2 regions of the Arthrobacter sp. KN11-1C genome follow, and region 2 is predicted to be linked to the other one. Evidence: riboswitches for the same ligand, from Rfam matches in the RefSeq annotation. Region 2 holds a riboswitch; the other holds the start of a gene.
The links. A riboswitch is a leader RNA that binds a small molecule or an ion and turns the genes downstream of it on or off. The one in region 2 is predicted to bind cyclic di-AMP.
Positions count from the first base shown of each region.

Region 1 (5,883 bases), 360 kb from region 2:
GCGGCAGGAGCCTCTGCACCGGCGGGTCCTGTGCTTGCGGGAGTAATCGTGGAGGTCATGATGCTGCCGTTTCTGTGCGCGTTGTGGCTTGTGTGGTGGGTGCAGTCGCCTGCGCGGCTGGCTGCCGGAAGACCCAAAGTCGGAACAGGAGGAAGCGGACTGCGGTGGCTGCGAGGTTCGCCGCGACGACGGTGAGGAGCTCACCCCAGCGGTCGGGCGACGTCGTACTGTGCACCAAGGCGAGTGCCCCGGAGGTGAGTGCGAGGCCGATCCCGAAGACGATCAACCCCTCGAAGTGGTGCCGGACGGGATTGCCGCCCTGGATGCCGAAGGTGAAGCGCCGGTTGGCGCCGGTGTTGGCGATGGCCGTGGCGAGCAGCGCCAGGAAGTTGGCCAGCTGCGGGTCCATGAAGCCGCGGCAGAACAGGAAGATGAGTACATAAGCCAGGGTGGAGGCAGCGCCGATCGCGGCGAAACGGACCAGTTGCCCGAAAAGGCTGCTGCGCGGGCTCTGCTCGGCAGTACGCGATGACGCCGGAAGCGGCCCGCGAGCAAGTGCAGCGCGCAGTTCCGGAATGGGGATGCGGCCCGAGACGAGATCCCGGGTCAGCCGGACCATGCCGCGGATGTCTGCCAGGGCGGTCCGCACCACGTCCACGCTGGAATCGGGATCGTCGATCCAGTCAACGGGAACTTCGTGGACCCGGAGTCCGCAGCGTTCGGCGACCACCAGGAGCTCAGTGTCGAAGAACCACGAGTTGTCCATGGTGTGGGGGAGGATCTGCTGGGCGACATCTGCCCGGATCGCCTTGAAGCCGCACTGCGCATCGCTGAAACGGGCGCCCATGAACGAGTGCAGCATCAGGTTGTAGCTGCGCGAAATGAACTCGCGCTTGGGGCCGCGGACAACCCGCGAGCTCCGCGTCAGGCGCGTGCCGATGGCAAGGTCGGAGTGGCCGGAGATCAGCGGTGCCAGAAGGGGCGCCAGTGCGGCGAGGTCGGTGGACAGATCCACGTCCATGTAAGCGAGAACCGGGGACGGCGATGCGAGCCACACTTTGCGCAGGGCGTTGCCGCGTCCCTTTTCCTCGAGATGGACAACAGCGAGTTCGGGCAGCTCCCTCGCCACGCGTTCGGCGATCTTCAAGGTGCTGTCCGTGCTCGCGTTGTCCGCGACGGTGATGCGGAAGCCGTGCGGGAACGACTCGCGCAAGTGGCCGTGAAGCCGGCGCAGGCACTCTTCGAGGTCGCGTTCCTCGTTGAAGACAGGGATCGTTACATCGAGCACGGGGATGGCGGTGTGGGTGTCCACGGGGGCGCGCCGCACCGTGCTGCGCTGGATGGAAGTGCTGCGCTGGAGGGGAGCGTTGGGCTGGAGGGGAGCGTTGGGTTGGAGGGGAAGGCCCGGCGGCACCACCGCGGGGTCCTTCAGGGTACCGGAGGTGGATTCGATGAGCGTCATGTATCCAGAGTGCGGCTGCCGATTATGAGGGCTTTAGGCGGAACCTGTGACATGGCTGTGGATGTGTGACCGGCATGGCGAATCACATGTTTGGCCACTAGACGCAGAGGTCCGCCCCTGAAGGGACGGACCTCTGTGTGCTTTGTGCGTGACTCTTGGCTTAGTACCAGTTGTTCGCGAGGTGGAAGGACCACGCCGCGGAGGGCGATCCGTAGCGTTCCTTGATGTAGTTCAGGCCCCAGCGGATCTGCGTCTGGTAGTTGGTCTGCCAATCGGCGCCTTCTGATGCCATTTTCTCGCCCGGCAGCGACTGCCCGATTCCGTAGGCGCCGCTGGAGGCGTTGGTGGCAGTGGTGCGCCAATCCGATTCCTTGTTCCACAAGGTGACCAGTGCGGACATCTCGCCCTGACCCCAACCGTAGGAGGGGAGAAGGCTTGCGGCATAGGCCTGGGCGCCGGAAGGGTCGTCGAGGGCGACAGGTGCGGCCGGGGCAGCAGGCGCGGCGGGGGCTGCCGGAGCTGCCGCCTGGGGCGCGACGGCGGCCGGAGCCGGGGCGGCTGCCTGGCTCGGAACCGGCGTGGCGCTGGGCTTGGCGCTCGCGCTCGCCGACGGCGTGGCGGTGGCCGATGGAGTGGCTGAGTGGCTAGCCGCGCGGGAGTCCGACGAGCGGCTCATGTCCTGGGCATTGATGGCTTGTCCGGCGGCCTGGGTTGCAGCACCGGCGCCGAGGAACACGGCGACGACGCTGGCAACAACTGCCATGCGCTGGCCGGTGCCGAGGTTCGAGGCGGCTCGCCTCAACGTGGAACGTGACTTGTTTCTCCGGGCAGGTTCGCCGCGGTGGCGCGCAACAGAGCGCGACTGATTCCTGGAATCAGACATGGTGATTGCCTCTCGACGCCTGCGGAGTTAGCTGTCGGATTCGGATGAGGTCATCCGGCCGTGGCCACAGGGAATCGTGGCGGTGCGGCTTCACCCCTAGGGCTGGCTCAACATGAGCGCTTGCCCGGAGACCTGGGTCCCCCGTCTCTGCCTGGACTGTTGGCACCGGGGAGGGGCAGAGCTCGGCGCCTACCCGGCGGCGGCCGGAATGATCCAGCGCACCTATTCGACGGTACAGGAGGATCCGGCTTAAGTCACATTTGGGTAACGGAGATCACGACGCCGGTGCGTCGACTTGCGCTCGTCGCGAACCGGCGTCGTGATTCTGTGAACGGTCTTCAGGCCGTGGCGGTCCTCAGCGCCGGAAGGCGCACCGCAAACTCGGTCCGGCCTGGCCGCGATGCCACTTCGACAGTACCGCCATGCGCCTGAACGATGGATTCCACGATCGATAAGCCGAGCCCTGACGTGCCCTCGGAACCGGAGCGGGCGGCGTCGGCACGGGCAAAGCGCGAGAAGATCCTGCCCTGGAAATCCGGCGGGATGCCCGGCCCGTTGTCGGTCACTGTCACCACGGCGCTGCCATCGGCGGAACGCATGACGCCCGTGACCACCGTGGTACCCGCCTCCGTGTGCTTGCGGGCATTGGAGAGCAGGTTCGCCAGGACCTGGTGGAGTTGTGTGGTGTCGCCGCGGACCGTGAGTGGCTCATCCGGGAGCTTGAGCTGCCAGATGTGCTCGGGGGCCATGACTTTCTCGTCGCTGACGGTTTCGATCACCAACTGGGTGAGGTCCACATCGGTGAACTCCGGGGCCTTTCCTTCATCCAGCCGGGCCAGCAGAAGGAGGTCCTCCACGAGGGTGGTCATGCGTTCGGACTGGCTTTGCACCCGGCCCAGTGACTTGCGGCCGTCCTCGGTGAACGTCTCGGTCATGCGCAAGAGCTCTGTGTAGCCGCGGATGGCCGTCAGCGGAGTCCGTAGTTCGTGTGACGCGTCGGCCACGAACTGGCGCACTTTCGTTTCGCTTTGCTGGCGCGCCTCGAGGGCGCTCGAGACGTTGTCCAGCATGAGGTTCAATGCGTGGCCGACGCTTCCCACCTCCGTGCCCGGGTGGGCAGCCGACGCCGGAACGCGCACCGCGAGTGCCACCTCACCGGCGTCGAGCGGAAGTTTCGATACCTTCGTGGCGACGTCGGAAAGTTGCTCCAAGGGGCGCATGGTGCGGCGGATCAGGACGGTTCCGGCCAGTCCGATCAGGACCAGCCCGCCCAGGGACACCAGCACCATGGTCCACACGAGCGAGGCCTCGGTGTCCTCCTTCGAGGCGAGGGGCAGCCCCGTGATGACAACATCGCCATACGGAGTTTCGGCGGCTACCAGGCGGTAGCCCCCATTGGAGAGGGTGCGATCAACAGGGTGGCCGTCGGAGGGGAGAGCCAACAGTGTTCCGGCATCGCTGGGTGACAACGGCGTTCGGGTGGCATCGGAGGACAGGAATCCTGCGTCGCTGCTCACCTGGCCGCCAAGAATTCGCGCGTTCAGGGTGCCGATGCTCTGGCCCCGGGGATCCAAGGGGTCTGGACGGCCGCCGGGATTGCCTTGCGGCGGGCGGCCGTGCGAGGCCTGCATCAATTGCTGGTCCAGTTGCTTCGTGAGGAACACGTCCATGGAGGCATAGCTGACTATCCCGACTGCGCCGCAGATGGCCACGAGGAGCGCCATGGAAAGGAGGATCAAGCGGGTGCGCAAGTGCCAGGTTGAGGGATTGAACCAGCTGTGGTCGGTCTGGCGGGGGATACCGGAGAGTGCGGACATTCGGCGCCCCGGCTATTCGGCAGGCTTGATGACGTAGCCGGCTCCGCGCACGGTGTGGATCATGGGCGGATGGTGGGCCTCGATCTTCTTGCGCAGGTATGAGATGTAAAGCTCCACGATGTTGGCCTGCCCGCCGAAATCGTAGTCCCACACGCGGTCCAGGATCTGGGCCTTGCTGACCACGCGCTTGGGATTTTCCATGAGGTAGCGCAGGAGCTCGAATTGGGTCGCCGTGAGCGGGATGTCTTCGCCGCCGCGGGTGACTTCGCGGGTGTCGACGTTCAGGGTCAGGTCGCCTACCACCAGCTCGGCCGTGTCCATCGCGGCCACGCCCGAGCGTTGGACCAGGCGGTGCAGGCGCAGGAGGACTTCCTCCATGCTGAAGGGCTTGGTGACATAATCGTCGCCGCCCGCGGCCAACCCCACGATCCGGTCCTGCACGTCGTCCTTGGCGGTGAGGAAAAGCGCAGGCACCTCGGGCGCGAAGGCGCGGATCCTGCCCAGCAGCTCAACGCCGTCGAACCCTGGAAGCATCACATCCAGCACCAGGACGTCCGGACGGAAGTCCTTGGCGAGCTTCACGGCGGCAGGACCGTCGCCGGCCACCGCCACCGACCAGCCCGCCATGCGCAGTCCCATGCTCATGAGCTCGGCGAGGCTGGGTTCGTCGTCCACCACGAGGGCACGGATGGGAGAACCGTCCGGGTGGCTGAGCTGCGGAAGGTTGTTGGTCATGGAGTGCGAGGATGCCATGGGACAACTCTCCAATCTGCCGGTTTGCCGGTGCTTAGCCGTTGCTGTGAGCACCCTGTGAGTCCCAGCCTAGCCACCTGTCCAAAGGTTGCGCGGGTTCCCCCAGCAGAATCCGACACAACACCGCCGCAGGTCACAGGGAAGCCTTCAGTTCGGCACAGCCAACGCACAGCAACGCGGCTGACGCTGATTGGGACAAGAACAACCGCGACCAACCAGTCTCGACTTCGATGGAGAACATCATGGATCAGCAAAACAACCCCTCCGTACCTGGTTCCGAGCCGGAGAACGGGCACCCGCAGCCGGTGATCCGTCCCGTTGATGATTCCGGGCAACCTGCCGCTGGTTGGGGTGCTCCGCCGCAGCCGGTGAACCAGCAGCCAGCCTCTGGCTGGGGCGCTCCGCAGCAGCCGGTGAACCAGCAGCCTGCCGCTGGCTGGGGTGCTCCGCAGCAATACAACGCCGGACAGCCCCGACCCTCGTTTTTCAAGAATTGGAGCCTGAAGAAGGGGCTCATTGTTGGCGGCGTCGCGGTGGTGGTCGCTGCGGCGGCCGGAGCCGGTGCATATGCCGCCGGCAACGGGACCGCGGTGGCTGACACCACCAACGCGCAGGGTCCGGGTGCCGGGCAGAACGGCCAGGGCGGATTCGGAGGCCCCGGCGGCACGAACGCAGGTCCGGGCGGGCTCGGGGTGGGCATGGGCGGCCTGAACGCAGCGGTCCACTCGGAATACGTTGTCCTCCAGAACGGCAGCTACGTCACCATGGCGGGCCAGCTGGGAACAGTCACCGACATCTCGGCGAGCTCCATCACGGTCAAGAGCGAGGACGGGTTCACGAAAACCTACGTGCTGGGATCCGACGTCGTGGTAGCTGAAGGCATGCGGCAACGCGGAAGCGGGACCACCGGCACCACCCTGACACTCGCCGATGTGACGTCCGGATCCAGCGTGCGGGTCACTGCGCTC
Region 1 is NZ_CP197467.1:3,960,700-3,966,582, reverse strand. Features, by position in the region: gene ACSBOX_RS18480 (ArnT family glycosyltransferase) at 1-59, opposite strand, end outside; gene ACSBOX_RS18475 (glycosyltransferase) at 56-1,462, opposite strand; gene ACSBOX_RS18470 (hypothetical protein) at 1,623-2,345, opposite strand; cyclic di-AMP (ydaO/yuaA leader) riboswitch at 2,348-2,520, opposite strand; gene ACSBOX_RS18465 (HAMP domain-containing sensor histidine kinase) at 2,684-4,162, opposite strand; gene ACSBOX_RS18460 (response regulator transcription factor) at 4,175-4,915, opposite strand; gene ACSBOX_RS18455 (hypothetical protein) at 5,158-5,883, shown strand, end outside.
Region 1: linked by a shared signal. The riboswitch ahead of ACSBOX_RS18470 (hypothetical protein) and the one ahead of ACSBOX_RS16755 (peptidoglycan DD-metalloendopeptidase family protein) in region 2 are both predicted to bind cyclic di-AMP.

Region 2 (5,883 bases):
CTAAGAGTAAACACCCGGAGGCCAGATCAACGAATCCTTGCGGGAGTTCCAGCACAGTGTCGGTCAAAGTTCACGTGCCGGACACGTAGCGCATGCTGGTTAAAACAGAACATCCCCGCGGGCGGACCAGCGGGGATGTTCCAGTGAAGCTATGTAGCCGGAGCTATTTAGCCACCAACGCGGATGAAGACCGGGCCGGAGCCGACGTTGACGCTGTAAAGGGCGGTGGTGCCACCGTTCCAGCCGCCGTGGACTGCCATGCCGTTGCCGACGTAAACGGCGATGTGGGCCATGCCCATGCCACCGTTCTGGTAGTAGACCAAGTCGCCCGGCTGCGCTTCAGCAGCGCTGACCGTGCGGCCGAGGGAGAGGTAGTCTGCCGGCCAACCGTGGAAGTGGATGCCAACAGCAGCCAAGGAGTTCGAAGCCAGAGCCGTGCAGTCCTGGGCAACGCCCAGCTGTGCGTAAGCTGCGGCAGCAATTGCCGCGCCCTGGCCGCTGGCAACCTTCGTTGCGGGCGAAACAGCAGCAGTCACGGAAAGCGTCGAGACGCCGTTAGCGGCACCCGTTGCAGCCTGCGGAGCAGGAGCGGCTTCCTGGGTAGCGACCGGAGCAGGAGCAACCGGAGCAGCCTCGGTGGAAACCGCCGGGCGCTCGTACTTGATGGCGACGGAGGAGTCGGCCGAAATGCTGGCTTGGGCGACGGACTGGACTTCCAGGGCGGAGGTCGCAGTGGACTCGCGGGGGACATTGGTTTCTGCAGCGTTGGCTGCGATACCGCTAGTGAGAACCAGTCCGGAAGCAGCTGCGATAACTGCTGCCTGACGGCCTACGCCACCGGCGTTGCTGCCGACAGTCTTAGCGATAACGGCAAGCGAGTTGGTCTTGGTGACCACGGCGCGGTGGCGCGCAACAGTAGAGCGTGAAGACACGTTAAGAGGCCTCTCCCTATGCCCGCGAGGTAAGCTGTCGGATTCGGATGGGAGTCATCCGGCCACACCCCTCCCTTTCGGAAGCTGTGCGACTTAACCCCAAGGCCATCGGTGAAGATGACCAAAAGTGGGTCCCCCGCCTCTGCCAGACGATGTTTTGCGAACGGAACCTCGGGCAGTGGCAGAGCTAGGCAATCCACCCGAGTGCATCAACTCTCTAAAAGTTGATGCGAGTTAGACGGTACATGAGTTTTGGCTGAATGTCACATTCAGGTCACGGAGCGTGACAAGCATGCGAGAGGCTTCCATCGGATTGGCTACAGCCAGCCCAGGGGGTCGACGACGTCGCCGTTGACCATGACTTCAAAATGGAGGTGGCAGCCGGTGGAGGCGCCGGTAGTGCCGCTCAACGCGATGACATCGCCGCGGCTGACAGTCTGGCCCACTTGGACGTTGAACGAAGACAAATGGTTGTACGTGGTTTCCAGGCCGTTGCCGTGGTCCACCACAATGCGGTTCCCGCCGCCATACGGATGCCAGCCGGCGAAGGTCACCTTGCCCGCCGCGGCGGCGTGGACCTGGGTGCCGCACTGGGCCACGAAGTCCTGGCCCCGGTGGAACTCCCCCAGGCCGCCCGTGATGGGGTTCACGCGGTAGCCGAACGGCGAGGCCGTGATCAGGGTATCCAGCGGCGCCCCGAGGGTGCCCTTGGAGGACGACGTCTTGATGGTGCCGACGGACTGCGCGCTCAGGAGCTGCTTGAGCCTGCTGTCCGGATCCGCCGTGGTGGAAACCGCAGCGCGGCTGAAGTCGATCGTGGCGCTTGCCGCGGCCGGGATTTCAGGCTGGGTACCCACTGCCGACGCGGCCGGGTTTGACTCGGCCGTGGCCGACATGGCGCCGGTGCCCGGCATCGCGAGCGTCAGGATGAGGCCCGTAGCGGCAAGCGCCACTCCCGCCTTCTGTCCCGCTCCGCTCGCGGCTGCGAACTCGGCCATCTGCCGCAAAGGACCCTTGCGGCGGCGGAGTTCGCGATGGGGATCGCGGGGGCGCTCGTGCTCGACGGCGCTTGCGCTCCGCAGCTCAGCAGCAGGACCGGACGCGCGCCTGCGGCCCCTGGTGTTCTGCGTGGTCAAGGTTTTCCTCTCTGGCAAGCCTGCGAAGTTAGCTGTCGGATTCGGGCCAGAGAGATCGTGGACCCGGTCCGCACGAAGGACGCGAAGCGGAGGGCTACTCCGAAGGGGACCCTGCGCAATGTGTGCTTCCGCTGCGGACTTCACCCCAAGGCCGTCTTTCGACGGCCGATGGTGGTTCCCCCGCTTCTGCCAGTGAATGGACTAATCCACCTGGTCCGCTGGCAGAACTCGGCTTCGGATCAGGTAACGCTTTGGTATCGGCGCCAGTAGTCAACTATAGGGGATTAAGCCCCCGCGGTAATAATTTCGTTATCTTTGCCGCTCGCCTTGCCGGGCGGGCTAGGCGACCGTGACGAACACGTGCGAGGCAACCTCGGGCGGCAGCTCCAGGGCGCCGTCGATATTGGGCACGCGGACGGAGATGTACTCCCCCACCCGTTCCAGGGAAACCCTGGCACCGGGACGGATTCCGCCCTCGTCCAGCTGCACCAGAAGTTCCGGTTCCACCTGGATCGGTTCGGCCAAGCGACTGACGGTGACCCGGTTTTCAGGTGAGTATTCGTTCATCGCGTCAAGGAGGTTGACCACGCCGTCCGTAAACGCGTGGGACGCGGCTCCGCCCAGCGCTTCGAGTCCCGGAATGGGGTTGCCGTAGGGCGATTCCGTGGGGTGGTCCAGGAGTTCGTAGAGCCGCCGCTCCACGCGCTCGCTCATGACATGCTCCCAGCGGCACGCCTCATCGTGGACGTAGGCCCAGTCAAGTCCGATGACATCGGCCAGGAGCCGTTCCGCGAGCCGGTGCTTGCGCATGACCTCCGTGGCGCGTTTCCGGCCCGTTTCGGTCAGCTCAAGGTGCCGGTCGTTGGACACAATCACCAGGCCGTCGCGTTCCATCCGACCGATCGTCTGGGAAACGGTGGGGCCGGAGTGCCGCAAGCGCTCGGCGATGCGTGCGCGAAGAGCCACGATGTTCTCTTCTTCAAGCTCCAAAATGGTCCGAAGATACATCTCAGTGGTATCGATCAGATCCGTCATCCAGCTCAGCTCCTCGAGCGCAGTATCTTGCGTGTTTTCGCCAGCTCCAAGCTTAGCTTATTTGGAATTACTCCGGATAATTCCCATGCCAGCTCCGGAGTCATGTCCGGCGCCCGGTCGTGGACCGTTGGAACAAAAGCTTTCCACGTGGCGGACTATGACACCTCCGGTTCTGCCCCCGCCTGCGGCGTCGGGCAGAATTGGGAAGTCGAAGGAGGCCGCTTGCCACCTGCCACGACCCATCTAGGCCGCTACTTCACCATTGGAGCATCCCGTGAGCGACAACAGCATCACTATCCCCGCCGATTTGCTGCCCAAGGACGGCCGCTTCGGCGCCGGGCCCTCCAAGGTCCGCCCGGAGCAGATCGAGGCCCTGTCCGCCGCCTCGACCACGATCCTCGGCACCTCCCACCGCCAGGCACCGGTCAAGAACCTGGTGGGCTCCGTCCGCGAGGGACTGAGCCAGTTCTTCCGTGCACCCGAGGGCTACGAGGTGATTCTCGGCGTCGGCGGCTCCACCGCGTTCTGGGATGTCGCCAGTTTCGGCCTGGTCGAGAAGAAGGCCCAACACCTTTCCTTCGGTGAGTTCGGCTCCAAGTTCGCTGCGGCCACCAATAAGGCACCCTTCCTGGAAGCCTCGTCCATCATCACGTCCGAGCCGGGCACCCGGCCGGTTTCCGAGGCCGAAGCGGGCGTGGACGTGTACGCATGGCCGCAGAACGAAACCTCGACGGGTGTGGCCGCTCCGGTCAAGCGCGTAGAGGGCAGCGACGACGGCGCGCTGGTCCTGGTGGATGCGACGTCGGCGGCTGGCGGCCTGGATGTCGATGTTGCCGAGGCCGACGTCTACTACTTCGCGCCGCAAAAGAACTTCGCTTCCGACGGCGGCCTGTGGCTCGGCCTCTTCTCCCCCGCCGCCCTGGAGCGCGCCGCCCGCATCAAGGCAAGCGGCCGCTGGATCCCCGATTTCCTGGACCTGCAGACGGCCATCGACAACTCGAAGCTCAACCAGACCTACAACACGCCGTCCTTGTCCACGTTGGTGACCTTGGATGCCCAGGTCCAGTGGCTCAACAAGAACGGTGGCCTGGATTTCGCTTCGGGACGCACCGCGGACTCGGCAAACCGCATCTACACGTGGGCAGAGACTTCCGAGTACGCCACCCCGTTCGTCGCGAAGGCAGAGGACCGCTCCAACGTCATCGCCACGATCGATTTCGATGATTCGATCGACGCCGCGGCCATCGCCAAGGTGCTGCGCGCCAACGGGATCGTGGACACGGAGCCGTACCGCAAGCTGGGCCGCAACCAGCTGCGCATCGCTACCTTCGTTGCCATCGAGCCGGACGACGTCTCTGCGTTGCTCGCCAGCATCGACTTCGTGGTGGGCGAACTGAAGAAGTAAGGGCCGGCCGCGTTCCCGCGGTCAGGACTTGTCGGCGTCGTCCGGGTGCGGATCCCGGGCGGCGCTGGCCTCTTTAACGGCGCTGTCCCTCTTAAGAGCATCGCGCGCGCCAAAGGACTCAATGCGGAAGAACCGCATCCCGCGGGCGGTGCGGTCGAAACGGAGCCGCAGCTGGCGCGCGCGGATGATCCATACGATGCCGACGACGGCGGTGCTAGCGCCCGCGGCTGCGGCCACGCCCACAGCCCATCGGGGTCCGGCGACGTTGGATACCCAGCCGACGAACGGTGCGCCGATGGGCGTTCCGCCCATGAAGATGGCCATGTAGAGTGCCATGACCCGGCCGCGCATGACGGGTTCGGTGGTGGATTGCACGTAGCCGTTGGCGCTCGTGATCATGGTCAGGGCAAACAGGCCGCAGGGAATCAGCGCCAGGGCAAACATGGTGTAATTCGGTGCCAGCGCCGCCAGTCCGCTCGCGAGGCCGAAGCCGCCCGCCGCCGCGAAGATGAGGCGCATCCGTGGCCGGCCGCGCCGGGCGGCAAGGAGCGCTCCTGCGACGGAGCCGATCGCCATGACCGAGTTGAGCAGCCCGAAGGCGCCCGCGTCCATGCCGAACTCCGTACCGACCATGGCCGCGATGAAGAGGACGAAGTTCAAGCCGAATGTGCCCATGATGAAGATCGCGACGAGCACAACCACAATGTCCGGTCGATTGCGGACGTAACGAAGCCCTTCCCGGATGCGGCCTTTGCCTGCGGCTGCCCGGGGCTGGACACGCAGTGAGGCGAGGGGAATGGCCCGGATCGCGCCAAGCATCGCGAGGAAGGTCAGGGTATTGATCATGAATACCCAGCCCGGGCCTACAGCCACTGTCAGGACGCCGGCCACGGCGGGACCGATCATGCGCGCAACGTTGAAGGATGCGCTGTTCAATGCAACGGCGTTGGAAAGATAGTCGTCCTTGACCAGTTCCGAGACGAACGTCTGGCGGACGGGAGCGTCAAGTGCCGAGACGACGCCAAGTACCAGCGCGAACACATAGACATGCCACAACTGCGCCGCACCGCTCAGCACCAGGAGTCCCAAGCCAGTGCTCAGGACTGCCATGGCCGATTGCGTCATGACCAGGAGCCTGCGCCGGCTGTAGCGGTCGGCAAGCAGTCCGGCCCACGGGGCCAGGAAAAGCTGCGGCCCGAGTTGGAGGGCCAAGGTCACGCCCATGGCGCCGGCGTCGTGATTGCTCAGATGGGCGAAGACCAACCAATCCTGGGCAGTCCGCTGCATCCACGTGCCGACGTTGGAAATGAGGGCACCGATGAACCAGATGCGGTAGTTAAGGACACCCAGCGATTTGAAAGTGGACATCAGTTTC
Region 2 is NZ_CP197467.1:3,596,708-3,602,590, forward strand. Features, by position in the region: gene ACSBOX_RS16750 (NlpC/P60 family protein) at 168-932, opposite strand; cyclic di-AMP (ydaO/yuaA leader) riboswitch at 938-1,104, opposite strand; gene ACSBOX_RS16755 (peptidoglycan DD-metalloendopeptidase family protein) at 1,250-2,068, opposite strand; cyclic di-AMP (ydaO/yuaA leader) riboswitch at 2,071-2,281, opposite strand; gene ACSBOX_RS16760 (metal-dependent transcriptional regulator) at 2,408-3,103, opposite strand; gene serC (phosphoserine transaminase) at 3,378-4,508, shown strand; gene ACSBOX_RS16770 (MFS transporter) at 4,530-5,876, opposite strand.